DNA from 2 places in the Streptomyces desertarenae genome. Region 2 is predicted to be linked to the other one. Evidence: riboswitches for the same ligand, from Rfam matches in the RefSeq annotation. Region 2 holds a riboswitch; the other holds the start of a gene.

Region 1 (7,500 bases), on a different contig from region 2:
GAGAACTCCCTGGTCACCATGCCGGGCTCCAGCCCGGCCTCCTTGATCAGACGGCGCGCGTCGGCGAGCGCCTCCCCGGCCACGTCGGGGACCTCGACCCGCTCCGGGCCCTCGGAGACGGTGAGGGTCACCGTGCCGTTGGTGCGGATGCGCTCGCCGCGGCCCGGATCGCTGGAGGCCACCCGGCCCCGCTCCACGGTGTCGCTGTGCTCGCGGGCGATCCGCCACTCCAGCCCGGCCTCCTCGACGACCCGCTTGGCCTCGGCCTCGGTCAGGTCGATCACCCCGGGGGTGCGGGTGAACTGCCCGGAGTTGACGTACCACACGCCCAGCACGCCCCCCAGCACCAGCAGGACGGCGGCGACCAGCGCCGGCACCGAGCGGCGCGACCGGGGCCCGGCACCGCGGAACGGGCCCGTCCGGCGCCTGCCGGTACCCGCCCCGGCGGGTGCCGGCGGCTCCCCGGGGGGTACCGCGGGCGCGGGCAGCACGCTGGTGTGCTCCGGGGCGGCCCCGCCCGCGGCGCCCCCGGTCCCGGGGGCGCGGCGGGGCAGGACGGTGGTGGGGTCCTCGGCCCCGGCGGACGCGCCCGCACCGGTGGCGGCGGGGGGAAGGGCGTCCAGCTGCCCGTCGGTCAGCGACTGCCGCACCGCGCGGACCTCGGCGAGCAGCTCCACCGCGTCGGCAGGCCGGAGCCCGGGGTCGCGGGCCGCCGAGCGGGCGACCAGGGCGTCCAGCGCGGCCGCCAGGCCGGGGACGGCGGCGGACGGCGCCGGGACGTCCTCCTGGAGGTGCTGGTAGAGCACCTGGGCCGGGGTGCCGCCGGCGTGCGGCTTGGCGCCCGTCAGCATCTCGTAGAGCACCACGCCGCAGGCGTAGACGTCGGCGCGGGCGTCGGCGGTGCCGTGCTCGATCTGCTCGGGGGCGAGGTAGGAGACGGTGCCCATCACCGAACCGGTGGAGGCGGAGGTCTGCTGGCCGACGGCCCGCACCAGCCCGAAGTCGGCGACCTTCACCCGTCCGTCGTCCCCTATCAGGACGTTCTCCGGCTTCACGTCGCGGTGGACCAGCCCGGCCAGGTGGGCGGCGCCCAGCGCGGCCAGCACCGGCTCCAGCACGTCCAGGGCGGCGCGCGGCTGGAGCGCCCCGCGCTCGCGCAGCACGTCGCGCAGGGTGCAGCCCTCGACGTACTCCATCGCCAGGTAGACGTAGCCGCCGTCCGAGCCCTGGTCGAAGACGCCCACCACGTTGGGGTGGGCCAGGCGCGCGGCGGACTTGGCCTCCCGGATGAACCGGTCGACGAAGGAGCCGTCGCCGACGAGGGAGGGGTGCATCACCTTCAGGGCCAGCACCCGGTCCAGCCGGGTGTCCAGCGCCCGGTAGACCGTGGCCATGCCGCCGACGGCGATCCGCGACTCCACGCGGTACCGGCCGTCCAGCACGTGCCCGATCAACGGGTCCCGAAGGGTGGTGTCCACGGCGCAGAGTCTACGAGCCGCCGCCCGCGCTCCCCCCAGCGCCGCCCGCAGGCGCACCGGACCGCAGCGGAACGGTGACGGAACCGCTGCCCGGCCGCGACCCGGCCCGGTGCGGCACGGCGGAGCGGGCCGCACCGGGTGCGCGGCCCGGTCGCGCACCGCGCGGGGGCGCACCGGTCCGGCGCTAGCCGAACGCCGGGCGCTCCGGATCGAGGTCCGCCACGCCCTCCGTCGGGGAGGACGCCAGCGCGAAGTGCCGGCGCGGGATGCGTCCGGCCCGGTGCGCCAGCCGCCCGGCCTCCACCGCGTGCCGCATCGCCTCGGCCATCAGCACCGGCTCCTGGGCCCGGGTGACCGCGGAGGCCAGCATCACCGCCGCGCAGCCCAGCTCCATGGCGAGCGCCGCGTCCGAGGCGGTGCCGGCGCCCGCGTCCAGGATGACCGGGACGGACGCCCGCTCGGTGATCAGCTGGAAGTTGTGCGGGTTGCGGATGCCCAGGCCCGAACCGATGGGCGAGCCCAGCGGCATGATCGCCGCACAGCCCACGTCCTCCAGCCGCCGGGCCAGGACGGGGTCGTCGTTGGTGTACGGCAGCACGGTGAAGCCGTCGTCCACCAGCGTCTCGGCGGCCTCCAGCAGCTCCACCGGGTCGGGCAGCAGGGTGCGCTCGTCGGCGACGACCTCCAGCTTGACCCAGTCCGTGCCCAGCGCCTCGCGGGCCAGCCGGGCGGTGAGGACGGCCTCCCCGGCGGTGAAGCAGCCGGCGGTGTTGGGCAGCACCCTGATGCCGTGCCGCTTGAGCACCGACAGCACCGAACCGGAGACGGTGGGGTCCACGCGCCGCATCGCGACGGTGGTCAGCTCGGTGCCCGAGGCGACCAGGGCGCGCTCCAGGACGTCCAGGCTGGGGGCGCCGCCCGTGCCCATGATGAGCCGGGAGGAGAAGACGGTGTCGGCGATGGTGAGCGGGTCGTCGGCCATGGCGGGTTCAGCCTCCCTGGACTGCGGTCAGGACCTCGACGCGGTCGCCGTCGCCGAGTTCGGTGGCGGGCCACTGCCCGCGCGGCACCACGGCCTCGTTGACGGCCGCGGCGACGCCCGTGGGGGCGGTGGTGAGGGCCGCCACGAGCCGGTCCAGGGTCAGCCCGGCGGCGACCTCGCGGGGCTCCCCGTTGACGTGGACGGTGACGGCGGCGGCGGTGGCGGTTTCACGGTCGCTCATGTGCGGACCTCCTGGAGCGTGCGGGAGAAGCGCAGGGGCGTGAACGGGCGGGCCTCGCCGGGGAGTTCCCCGCCGGTCAGCGCCTCGGCGAGGGCGTCGCCGGTGACCGGGGCGAGCAGCACCCCGTTGCGGTGGTGGCCGGTGGCCAGGTGCAGGCCGGGCAGGGCGGTCGGGCCCAGCAGCGGCGCGTTGTCGGGGGAACCGGGGCGCAGGCCCGCGCGGGTCTCCACCAGCGGCAGCTCGGTGATGCCGGGCACCAGCTCGTGGGCGTCGCGCAGCAGCTCGTAGACGCCGCCCGCCGTCACCGTGGTGTCCCACCCCTGCTCCTCGCTGGTGGCGCCCAGCACCAGCTCCCCGTCCAGGCGCGGCACCAGGTAGACGTGGCCGCCGCGGACCACGGCCCGCACCGTGCGGGAGAGGAACGGGGCGTACACCGGCGGGACGCGCAGCCGCAGGATCTGGCCCTTGACCGGGCGCACCGGCGGCAGCACCTCCTCGGGCACCCCCGCCAGCCGGCCGCTCTCGCTGCCCGCCGCCAGCACCACCCGGTCGGCCGCCAGCCCGGTGCCGTCCGCCAGGACCACCCCCGACGCCCGGTCGCCGGTGAGCGCCAGCCGCTCGGCCCGCTGCCGCACGAAGGAGACGCCCGCGCGTTCGCAGGCGGTCAGCAGCGCGGCCGCCAGCCGCCTGGGATCGGTCTGGTGGTCGCCGTCCACGCGCAGCCCGCCGCGCACGCCGGGCGCCAGCATCGGCTCCAGGCGGCGGCACTCCCGGCCCGTCAGCCACGTCGACTCCAGTCCGCAGCGCCGGTGCAGCGCGTGCAGCTCGCGCAGGTGGGCGCGGTCGTCGGCGTCCAGGGCGACGGCCAGGGTGCCGCAGGCGCGGTAGCCGACCTCCTGCCCGGACGCCTCCCGGAGCTCGGCCGCGAAGTCCGGGTAGCGGCGCGCGGAGGCGAGGTTGAGGGCGAGCAGGGCCTCCTCGCCGTAGTGCAGTTCCGTGACGGCCGCCAGCATCCCGGCCGCGACCCGGGCCGCCCCGCCGCCCGGATCCGGGTCGACGACCGTGACCCCCGCCCCGCGCTGCGCCGTCCGCCAGGCCGTGGCCAGCCCGATGACACCACCGCCGATGATCACCACACGCATGTGCGCCGTGCCCCTCCCTTCGCCGGCATGACCCGGATCAGGTTCGTACGGTCGGAGGCCGCTCCAGCCTCCCTCTCAGCCCGGTGCGCCGGGCTCCCGCGAGTTCTTCCGCTTCTTCCGCATCCCGTGTCCGGTGTGCTCGGCGGCCCTTCCGTCCCGTGGCGCCGCCGTCCGGACTGCCGTCAGCCTAGCCCCGCCTTCCGCGGGGCTGAAGGGGAGCCCCGGCGGAGCGCCGGGGCGCCGGGGCCGCCGACCTCCTACAGTGATCGCGTGAGTGTGCGAACCGAGCGGCAGAGCAGGCAGCGGATCCTCGTCGTCGGCGCCGGCATGGCCGGGGTGCAGACCGCGGTCCGGCTGCGCGAACAGGGCTGGGCGGGGGAGATCGTCCTGGCCGGGGCCGAGCCCCACCGGCCGTACGACCGTCCGCCGCTGTCCAAGGCCGTGCTGCTGGGGACGGCCGCGGGCACCGCCTTCGAGGTCGACTTCGACGCGCTCGGCGTGGACCTGCGCCTGGGGACGGCCGCCACGGCCCTGCGCACCGCCGACCGGGAGGTGGACACCGAGGACGGCCCGCTGCCCTACGACCGGCTGGTCCTGGCCACCGGGGCCGAACCGGTGCCGCTGCCCGGCGCCCGGGGGGTGCCCGGGGTGTACCTGCTGCGCACCCTCGACGACGCCGGCCTGCTGCGGCCGGTGCTCGCCGGACGGCAGGACGTGGTGGTCGTCGGCGCCGGCTGGATCGGCGCGGAGTTCGCCACCGCCGCCCGCGAGGCGGGTTGCCGGGTCACCGTGGTCGAGGCCGCCGACCGGCCGCTGGCCGGGGTGCTGCCGCCCGAGGTCGCCGCCCCCATGCGCCGCTGGTACGGGGAGGCGGGCGTGGAACTGCTCACCGGGCGCGCGGTCACCGCCGTGCGCCCCGCCGACCGGGGGCGTCCCGGGGAGCGCGTCGAGGTGGAGCTCTCCGACGGCTCGGTGCTGCGGGCCGGGGCCGTCGTCGCCGGGATCGGCGCCCGGCCGGCCACGCGCTGGCTGGCGGGCTCGGGCGTGGCGCTGGGCGGGGACGGCGCGGTCCTCGCCGACGACCGCCTGCGCGCCTCCGTCCCCGACGTGTGCGCCGTCGGCGACTGCGCCTCCTTCCCCTCGGCCCGCTACGGCCGCCGACTGCTGGTGCACCACTGGGACAACGCCCTCCAGGGGCCGCGCACGGTCGCCTCGGTGCTGGTCGCGGGCGAGGCCGAGACCCCGCCGTACGACCCGGTGCCGTACTTCTGGTCCGAGCAGTTCGGCCGCTTCGTGCAGTACGCGGGCCACCACGGCGCCGGCGACGAACTGCTGTGGCGCGGCGACCCGGCGGACGCCGCGTGGTCGGTGTGCTGGCTGCGCGACGGGGTGCTGAACGCCGTACTGGCCGTGGGGCGGCCGCGCGACCTGGCCCAGGGGCGGAAGCTGGTCGAACGCTCCGCGGTGCTGGACCCGGCGCGCGCCGCCGACCCGTCCGTCCCCCTGAAGAGCGCCGTGCGCTAGTGGCTGTCGGTACGAGGTGGCAGGCTTGTTCCGTGACCGAGATTGACGTGAAGATCGATGCTCTCGTCCCGGCCTGGCTCACCGTCCCCGACGTCGCCGAGCGGCTCGGCGTCGAGGTGACGCGCGTGCGGCAGTTCATCAGGGAGGGGCAGCTCATCGCGGTGCGCCGGGGTGAGAACAAGGTGCTCCAGGTGCCCGCGGACTTCATCGGCGACGGCCGGATCGTGAAGGGGCTGTCCGGGACGATCACCCTCCTCAGGGACGACGGCTTCAGCGACGAGGAGATGCTGGAGTGGCTGTTCACGCCCGATGACTCCCTGCCCGGCACCCCGGCGCAGGCGCTGCGCGAGAATCGCGGGACCGAGGTGAAGCGGCGGGCCCAGGCACTGGCCGTCTGAGCCGGACGGCGGCGGCCCCGCCGCACGGCGGTACCGCGCCGGAACGCGCGGAGCCGCAGCACCACCGCACGACAGCACCACCGCACGACGGAACCACCGGCGTGCGGGTCCCCGCCCCGGACCGGGGCGGGGACCCGCACGCCCGACCCCGGGGGGACGAGACCCGCATGACAGCCACCGCACGAGAGCGGCTCCACGACGCACGCCTGTACCTGTGCACGGACGCCCGCAGGGAGCGCGGGGACCTGGCCGCGTTCCTGGACGCGGCGCTGTCGGGCGGCGTGGACATCGTGCAGCTGCGCGACAAGGGCATGGAGGCCGGTGAGGAGCTGGAGCACCTGGCCGTCTTCGCCGACGCCTGCCGCCGCCACGGGAAGCTGCTCGCCGTCAACGACCGCGCGGACGTCGCCCACGCCGCCGGCCCGGACGTGCTGCACCTGGGCCAGGGCGACCTGCCGGTGCCCGCCGCCCGCGCGATCCTGGGCGACGACGTCCTGATCGGCCGCTCCACCCACAGCGAGGCCGAGGTGGACGCGGCGCTGACCGAGCCCGGCGTCGACTACTTCTGCACCGGGCCCTGCTGGCCCACCCCCACCAAGCCGGGACGGCCCGCCCCCGGACTGCCCCTGGTCCGCTACGCCGCCGCGCGCGAGCCCGAGCGGCCCTGGTTCGCCATCGGCGGGATCGACGCCTCCAACCTGGACGAGGTGCTGCGGGCGGGAGCACGGCGGGTGGTGGTGGTCCGCGCGATCACCGAGGCGGACGACCCGGGGGCCGCCGCGGCGGAGCTGGCGAAGCGGCTGCGCGCACTCTGAGGGCTCCGCACGTCCCCGTCCCGCCCCGGCTCCGGGGGGGCCGGGAGGGGTCGGCTGTCCACCCACTGGACAGCATTCCGTCAAAAGGGACGAAAATCCCCGTTGAGGCGATGGTGGAGCGTCTCCGCGGTTAGCCTGCCCCCATGGCCCTCGGTACCCCTTCCACCAGGACGGATCACGCGCCGACCGTCCGCGAGCTGCTCGCCTCCGGTGAGCAGTCGTACTCCTTCGAGTTCTACGCGCCCAAGAGCGAGAAGGGCGAGCGCACCCTCTGGAACGCCATTCGCCGCGTCGAGGCCGTCGCCCCCACCTTCGTGTCGGTGACCTACGGCGCGGGCGGGTCCTCCCGCGAGGGAACGGTGCGGGCCACCGAGCGGATCGCCACCGAGACCACCCTCACCCCCGTCGCCCACCTCACCGCGGTGAACCACTCCGTGGCCGAGCTGCGCAACGTCATCGGCCAGTACGCCGACGCCGGCATCCGCAACATGTTCGCGGTCCGCGGCGACCCGCCCGGCGACCCGACGGGGGAGTGGATACCCCACCCGCAGGGCATCACCTACGCCGCCGAGCTCGTCCGGCTGATCAAGGAGTCGGGGGACTTCTGCGTCGGCGTCGCCGCCTTCCCCGAGATGCATCCGCGCTCCACCGACTGGGAGAGCGACATCCGGTACTTCGTGGAGAAGTGCCGGGCCGGGGCCGACTACGCCATCACGCAGATGTTCTTCCACGCCGACGACTACCTGCGCCTGCGGGACCGGGTGGCCGCGGCGGGTTGCGACACCCCGATCATCCCGGAGATCATGCCCGTCACGAACGTGCGGCAGATCGAGAGGTTCGCGAAGCTCAGCAACGCGGCCTTCCCGCCGGAGCTGGCCGAGCGCATCCTCGCGGTCGAACACGATCCTTCCGCTGTACGC
Region 2 (7,500 bases):
GGCCGGGGAGCTGCTGGGCGCCGGGCGCCCGCTGCCGCGTGCCGCCGTGCTGACGCTGCTGGCCGTGCCGCCGCTGGCGGCGGCCGCGGCGAGCGCGCTGGCGACCCGGCTGCGCGCGGTGCCGTCCGTCGTTCCGACGGGGTCCCCCGCCGGCCTGCCGGACCCGGCGGCCGTCCTGCCCCACCGGGCGCCGCCGGTGCCCACCGGTCTGCCGTGGGGGGTGACGGTCACCGCGGTCGGCCTGGTCGTGGAGACCCACGCCGCCGACCGGCTCGCGGCCTCCGCGGGCTCCGGCGGTGTGCCGCTGCCGGCCTCCCTGGACGGCCTGGGGCCGGGAGTGGTGGGCGGCTGGCTGGTGATCGCGCTGGGCCTGGTGCTGGCCGGGCCGGGGCTGGTCCACCTGTGCGGGGCGCTGCTGGCCCTGGGACGGCCGGGGGTGCTGCGGCTGCTGTCGGGCCGGGCGCTGCGGGAGGAGGCGCCGCGCGTGGGCCGGCCGCTGGGCGTGCTGTGCGCGGTGGCGGCCGGGGCCCTGGGGTCGGCCCGCCTGCACGGGGCGGCGCCCGGTGCCGGTGAGGCGGCCGCGGGACCGCTGACGGTGCTGGGGGCCGCGGTGGTGCTGGTGTGCGCGGTGGCGGCGGCGCTGGGATCGGCGGCGGAGTTCCGGGCCGCGCGGGCGGCGGCCACCGCCGGACTGCTCCAGCTCGGCGTCTCCCGCCGGATGCTGCGGGCGGCCGCGGCGCTGCGGGTGGTGGTCCTCCTGGGGGTGCTGGCACCGCTGACCTGGCTGGTCGCGGAGCTGGCCACGGCTCCGCTGGCCCGCTGACGCCGCTCCCGCACGGCGCTCCGCGGCACGCCCGGCGCCGCGGCCCGGACGGCGGGCGCACCGCGGGGGCCGGACGCCGACCGGTCGCACCGTCCACCGCTCCCCGGGCCCCCTCCGCCCGCGCTACGCCGTCCGCGGCGGGAGGACGACCACGTCGTCGGCGGCGAACCGGACGCGCACGGCCGCTCCCGGCTCGGGCGCCGAGCGCAGCGGGCAGGACGCCTCCAGCGCCGGCCCGCGCTCGGGCTCCAGGAGCAGCGAGATCTCCGAGAAACCGCCGCCGCGCAGGGTGCGGGCCGTCACGGTGCAGGGCAGGCCCTCGCCGGACGCGCCGTCCGGGGCGCCGGTGAGCCGCACCCCGGCGGGCCGCACCAGCAGGGCGCAGGGCCCGTCCGGGGCGCCGGGCGGCACGGGGACCGGGCCCCAGGGGGTGTCGGCCGTCCCCCCGTGCACGGTGGCCGGGACGATGTTGGTGAAGCCCAGGAAGCGGGCGACGAACTCGGAGGCGGGACGCTGCCACACCTCGGCGGGGCTGCCGGTCTGGGCGATCCGGCCCGCCTCCATCACCACCACCCGGTCGGCGAGCGCGAAGGCCTCGCCCTGGTCGTGGGTGACGGCCAGCACGGTGGTGCCCAGACGGCGGAAGAGCAGCCGCAGTTCGACGACGAGGCGTTCGCGCAGGGACCGGTCGAGCTGACCGAGCGGCTCGTCCAGCATCAGCAGCCCCGGCCGGGGGGCGAGGGCGCGGGCGAGCGCGACCCGCTGCTGCTCCCCGCCGGAGAGGGTGCCCACGGGACGCCGCCGGGTGCCGGGGAGGCCGACCAGTTCCAGCAGTTCGTCGACCCTCGCCTCCGTCCGCCCGCGCGGCTCCCCGCGCATGCGGAGGCCGAAGGCGACGTTGCCGCCGACGTCGCGGGTGGGGAAGAGCTGGTGGTCCTGGAACATCAGCCCCACACCGCGCCGGTGCGGCGGCACCCCGCGCTGGTCGCGTCCGGCGAGCAGCACCCGCCCGGCGTCCGGATCCACCAGGCCCGCGACGACCCGCAGCAGGGTGGACTTGCCGCTGCCGGACGGGCCGAGCACGCAGACGATCTCGTGCTCGGCGACGTCGAGGCCGACCGCGTCCAGGGCGGTGCGGCCGCCGTACCGCACGGTGACGGCCTCAAGGCGCAGGGACGCCATGGCTACAGCTCTCCCGATCGGTCGGTGCGGACGCCCTCCAGCGCCAGCAGGGTGGCGGCGCACACCAGCATCAGGATGGTGCTGAGCGCCATGGCCTGCCCGTAGCTGGCCTCGCCGGCCCGGCCCAGCAGGCGGGCGACGGCCACCGGCAGGGTGGGGGCGTCGGCGCGGGCGATGAAGACGGTGGCGCCGAACTCCCCCAGGGAGACCGCGAAGGCGAAGCCGGCGGAGACCAGCAGCGCCCGGCGCGCCGGCGGGAGGTCGACCTCGCGCCACACGCGCGCCGGCGGAGCACCCAGGACGGCGGCGGCCTCCCGCAGCCGGTCGTCCACCGCCCGCAGCACCGGCAGCAGGGTCCGCACCACGAACGGGGTGCCGACCAGGGCCTGGGCCAGCGGGACCAGGATCCAGGAGGAGCGCAGGTCCAGCGGCGGCTCGTCCAGGGCGACGAGGAAGCCGAAGCCGACGGTGACGGCCGAGGTGCCCAGCGGCAGCATCAGCAGCGCGTCGAAGCCGCGCACCAGCCGCCCGGTCCGGCCGCCGGGTCCCCGCAGGGTGAGGGCGACGGCGGCGAGTCCCCCGACGGTCAGGGCGATGGCGGTGGCGGCGGCGGCGTAGGCCAGGGAGTTGCCGATCGCCTCCAGGGGCGCGACGGTGAAGGTGCCGCCGGTGGCGTCGGCCGAGGCGAGGTCGCGGTAGAAGTCCGGGCCGTAGCCGCCGGGCCCGCTGAGGGAGCGCTCGACGAGCACGGCGAGCGGGACCACGATCAGCACGGCGATCTGCGCCAGCACCGCGGCCAGCAGTGCCCTCTGCCGCGCCCCGCGCGGGCGGCGGGCAGTGCGGGAGGCGTCCACCAGCGCCGGGGCGCCGCGGCGGCGCCGGACGGCGCGGGCGTGGAGGGCCATCAGCGCGGCGACGGCGGCGAACTGCACCAGTGTCAGGACGGCGGCGGTGGGCAGGTCCAGCAGCTGGGCGGTCTGCCGGTAGATCTCCACCTCCAAGGTGGCGTAGCGGGGTCCGCCGAGGACCTGGACGACGCCGAAGGAGGTGAAGGTGAACAGGAAGACCATCGCCGCGGCGGCGACCACGGACGGGGCGAGCGCGGGGAGGGTCACGGTGCGCCAGGCGGCCCAGCGGCCCGCGCCGAGGACCCGGGCGGCCTCCTCCTGGCGGGGGTCGAGCTGGGCCCACAGGCTGCCGACGACGCGGACCACCACGGCGTAGTTGAAGAAGACGTGGGCGAGCAGGATCGCCGCGGGGCCCTCGTCCAGCCGCAGCCCCCACCACTGCTCCGTCAGCCCGCCGCGCCCCAGCAGGCCGAGGAAGGCGGAGCCGACGACGACGGTGGGCATCACGAACGGCACGGTGACCAGCGCCCGCAGCGCGCGCCGTCCGGGGAAGTCGTAGCGGGCCAGGACGTAGGCGCCGGGCAGGGCCAGGGCGACGGTGAGCACGGTGGAGGCCGCCGCCTGCCACACGGTGAACCACACCACGTGGAGGATGCCGGGGTCGCCGAGCACCTCCGCGATCCGCTCCGGGTGCCACCGCCCGCCGTCGTACAGGCCGCGGGCGGTGATGGCGGCGACGGGGTAGGCGAAGAACAGCGCGAGGAAGGCGGCCGGCAGGGCGATCAGGGCGAGCCGCACCGCCGTCGTCCTGCCCCGGCCGCCGGCGCCCGTGCCTGCCGCGGCCCCGGCGCCTCGGACCCCGTCCTGCTCCCCGGTGCCCGCCGTCACCTCAGGACGGTCGAGGTCCACGCCTTGATCCACGTCTCGCGGTCGGCGGCGATCCTCTCGGGGGCCACGGTGTGCGGCTCGTCGATCGTCGCGCCGTACCGGGTGAAGGTCTCGGGCAGCTCCGTGCCCTCGCGGGCGGGGTGGACGAACATCTGCAGCGGCAGGTGCTCCTGGAAGGACTCGCCGATCAGGAAGTCCAGCAGCGCCTTTCCGCCCTCGGGGTTGCCGGCGCCGTCCAGCAGCCCGGCGAACTCGGTCTGCCGGAAGCACGTCCCGGTGGCCACGCCGGTGGGGGCCTGCTCGGGGGCGGGGTCGGCGCCGAGGACCTCGGCGGGCGGGCTGGAGGCGTAGGAGACGACCAGCGGCCGGTCGCCGCTGCGGCCGCCGGCGGAGCCGGAGAAGCGGTCGTTGTAGGCCTGCTCCCAGCCGTCGACGACCTCGACGCCGTTGGCCTTCAGCTTCTTCCAGTACCCCTCCCAGCCGTCGCCGTACTCGGCGACGGTGGCCAGCAGGAAGCCCAGTCCGGGCGAGGAGGTGGCGGCGTTCTCGGTGACCAGCAGGTCCTTGTACTCGGGCCGGACGAGGTCGTCCAGGGTCTCCGGCGGCTCCAGGCCGCGCTCGTCGAAGTAGGCGCGGTCGTAGTTGACGCAGATGTCGCCGTAGTCGACGGGGGTGACGCGGTTCTCGCCGTCGAGCCGGTGCTCGGCGGGTATCCTCTCCAGCCCCTCGGCCTCGTAGGGCGTGAAGAGCCCGGCGTCCAGGGCGCGGGAGAGGAGGGTGTTGTCGACACCGAAGAAGACGTCGCCCTGCGGGTTGTCCTTGCTGAGGATCGCCTGGTTGAGGGCGGACCCGGCGTCGCCGCCGCGCAGCACCTCCACCGTGTAGCCGGTCTTCTCGGTGAACTCCTCCAGCACCTCCTCGGAGGGTTCGAAGGAGGTGTGGGAGACGACGGTGACCGTCTTGTCGTCCTTCCCTCCCCCGCCTCCGGACGGCTCCGAGCCGCCGCAGGCGGTGAGGGAGGAGAGGGTGAGCGTGCCGAGGACGGCGGCGCCCAGGGCGCGCCGGAACTTCGTTGCCACTGTGTGCTGACTCCCTACGCCGGTACTAACCGGATCAGGTCCGAGGGTCTGCGGTCCGCGGTCCGGCTCCCGGCCGGCTCCGGCGGCACCGCACTCTCAGCGCTGTACGCGCTCCCCTGTCGGTTCGCTTGCTTCGTTTTTCGCTACTGTGTGCGACCTGTGCGGCCACCGCCACGGTACCAGCGGCCCGTGCGCGCCCCGGCCCCGCCTCCCGCGCCCCGGCAGCCCCGGGGCGCGGTCTCAGCGTTCGGTGGCGGCGAGCTGGCCGCAGGCGCCGTCGATCTCCTGACCGCGGGTGTCGCGGACGGTGACGGGCACGCCGTGGGCCTCCAGCGCCTGGACGAAGGCCCGCTCGTCCTCGGGACGGGAGGCCGTCCACTTCGAACCGGGCGTGGGGTTGAGGGGGATGAGGTTGACGTGCGCCCTCTTCCCCGCCAGCAGCCGCCCGAGGAGGTCGCCTCGCCAGGCCTGGTCGTTGATGTCGCGGATCATGGCGTACTCGATGGAGACCCGGCGGCCGGACCTCTCGGCGTACTCCCAGGCGGCGTCGAGGACCTCGCGGACCTTCCAGCGGGTGTTGACCGGCACCAGGGTGTCGCGCAGTTCGTCGTCGGGAGCGTGCAGCGAGACCGCCAGGCGGCACTTGAGGCCCTCGTCGGCGAGGCGGTGGATGGCGGGGACCAGGCCCACGGTGGAGACGGTGATGCCGCGCTGGGACAGGCCCAGGCCGTCGGGCTCGGGGTCGGTGAGGCGGCGGATGGCGCCGACGACCCGCTTGTAGTTGGCCAGCGGCTCGCCCATGCCCATGAAGACGATGTTGGAGAGCCTGGCCGGGCCTCCGGGCACCTCGCCGTCGCGCAGGGCGCGCATGCCCTCGACGATCTGGTGGACGATCTCGGCGGTGGACAGGTTGCGGTCCAGGCCGGCCTGTCCGGTGGCGCAGAAGGGGCAGTTCATGCCGCATCCGGCCTGGGAGCTGACGCACATGGTGACCCGGTCGGGGTACCGCATCAGCACGGACTCCACCAGCGTCCCGTCGTGCAGCCGCCACAGGGTCTTGCGGGTGGTGTCGTCGTCGCAGGTGACGTGCCGCACCACGGTCATCAGCTCGGGCAGCAGCCCGTCGGCCAGCTTCCCGCGTGCGGCGGCGGGGATGTCGGTCCAGTCGGCGGGGTCGGCGGCGTACCGGGCGAAGTAGTGCCGCGACAGCTGCTGGGCGCGGAACGGCTTCTCGCCGATCGCTGCGACCGCCTCCCGGCGCTCGGCGGGCGTGAGGTCGGCGAGGTGCCGCGGCGGCTTGACGGCGCCGCGGGGCGCGACGAAGGTGAGTTCTCCGGGTGCAGGCATAACCCCTCCAGTGTCGCAGATCGACTCCGATCCCCGGGCCGGAGCAGGGAGGCCGTGGTCACCCTCGGCCGTCGTCTGTCATCGTCGGCCACCCTCGCACGGCCCACAGACGGCCCAGGATCTCAGCGGGGGCCACCGTGATCACCGCTTCGACGAGTCTGCTCACCGATCTGTGTGGCCTGTTCGGCTCTCACCTCTCCAGCGGTTTCCCATTCCCGTGCGGTCGCTGCGGTCCGTGGCGGTTGGTGGTGTCCTATTGCCGAACTGCGCCCGTCTGAGGGGTACTTGGGTGGGACGATGAGTGGTCCGGCCCGTGCACGGAAGGAGGGGTGCCGGATGGGGCAGGCAGGGCGCTGGTCGGCGGTCGGGGTGGCGTCGCTGGCGGTGTTCGGGCTGTGCGTGTGGTTGGCGGATGCGGTGTTGCCGTGGGAGCGGCCGGAGCGCATCGCCACGGGTGCGGGGGCGGGTGCGGTGCTGGCGGCGGTGCTGGTGGCCTGGGCGGTCTGGCGGCTCGGCTCCCCGGCTCCTCCCGCGCCGCCCCCGGCCTCCGGTGGTCCGGCGGCCTCGGGCGGGCGGTCGGTGGCGGTCGGCGGGGACAACTCCGGGACGGTCGTGACCGGGGACGGGAACACGGTGCAGCGGTGACCGGCCCCCAGACTCCCCCCGCCCCCGGCGAGCGGTCGGTGGCGGTCGGCGGGAACACCACCGGGCCGGTGGTCACCGGGGACCGCAACCGGGTCGAGCAGCGCACCGTGGTGCTGCCGGAAGGGGGCTTGCGGGCGGCGGTGGAAGACGGCTCCGTGGCCCGGGTAAACAACCTGCCCGCCCCGGACAGCGCGGTGTTCAGGGGCCGCGAGGAGGTGCTGGCGGAGCTGGAGCGGCTGCCGTCGGCCGGAGCCGGGATCGTGGCGCAGAGCGTGCTAGGCATGGGCGGGGTCGGCAAGAGCACGCTGGTGCTGCACCACGCCCACCGCCACCGGAACAACGGCGGCGGCCCGGTGTGGTGGCTCGACGCCGAGCAGGAGGAGCAGGTCACCGCGGGGCTGGCCGGACTGGCCGCCGCGCTGGACCCGGTACATGCGGCGCTGCCGCTGGCCGAGGCCGCCCAGTGGGCGGTCACCTGGCTGCAGGGCCGCACCGGATGGCTGCTGGTCTTCGACAACGTCGAGGACCCCGCCCCCCTGCGCCCCCTGCTGGGGAGACTCACCACCGGGCAGGTGCTGATCACCACCCGGCGCGACCTGCCCTGGCAGGACCTGGGCACCACCGTGTACCTGAACACTCTCACCCCGCCAGCGGCGCTGGCCGTGCTGCAGGACCTCACCGGCCGCCA

The links. A riboswitch is a leader RNA that binds a small molecule or an ion and turns the genes downstream of it on or off. The one in region 2 is predicted to bind thiamine pyrophosphate.
Region 1: it holds a riboswitch for thiamine pyrophosphate, as region 2 does, so the genes downstream of both, thiO (glycine oxidase ThiO) here and ACFSJS_RS22860 (thiamine ABC transporter substrate-binding protein) in region 2, are expected to answer to the same signal.

Annotation. Positions count from the first base shown of each region.
Region 1 covers NZ_JBHUFU010000012.1:166,251-173,750, reverse strand. The annotation lists gene pknB (Stk1 family PASTA domain-containing Ser/Thr kinase) at 1-1,478, opposite strand, end outside; gene ACFSJS_RS20540 (thiazole synthase) at 1,663-2,460, opposite strand; gene thiS (sulfur carrier protein ThiS) at 2,468-2,701, opposite strand; gene thiO (glycine oxidase ThiO) at 2,698-3,843, opposite strand; TPP riboswitch at 3,841-3,953, opposite strand; gene ACFSJS_RS20525 (NAD(P)/FAD-dependent oxidoreductase) at 4,114-5,367, shown strand; gene ACFSJS_RS20520 (Rv2175c family DNA-binding protein) at 5,400-5,765, shown strand; gene thiE (thiamine phosphate synthase) at 5,933-6,580, shown strand; gene metF (methylenetetrahydrofolate reductase [NAD(P)H]) at 6,724-7,500, shown strand, end outside.
Region 2 covers NZ_JBHUFU010000015.1:108,049-115,548, reverse strand. The annotation lists gene ACFSJS_RS22875 (hypothetical protein) at 1-823, shown strand, start outside; gene ACFSJS_RS22870 (ABC transporter ATP-binding protein) at 947-2,005, opposite strand; gene ACFSJS_RS22865 (ABC transporter permease) at 2,008-3,762, opposite strand; gene ACFSJS_RS22860 (thiamine ABC transporter substrate-binding protein) at 3,738-4,820, opposite strand; TPP riboswitch at 4,815-4,948, opposite strand; gene rlmN (dual-specificity RNA methyltransferase RlmN) at 5,061-6,167, opposite strand; gene ACFSJS_RS22850 (hypothetical protein) at 6,504-6,812, shown strand; gene ACFSJS_RS22845 (tetratricopeptide repeat protein) at 6,809-7,500, shown strand, end outside.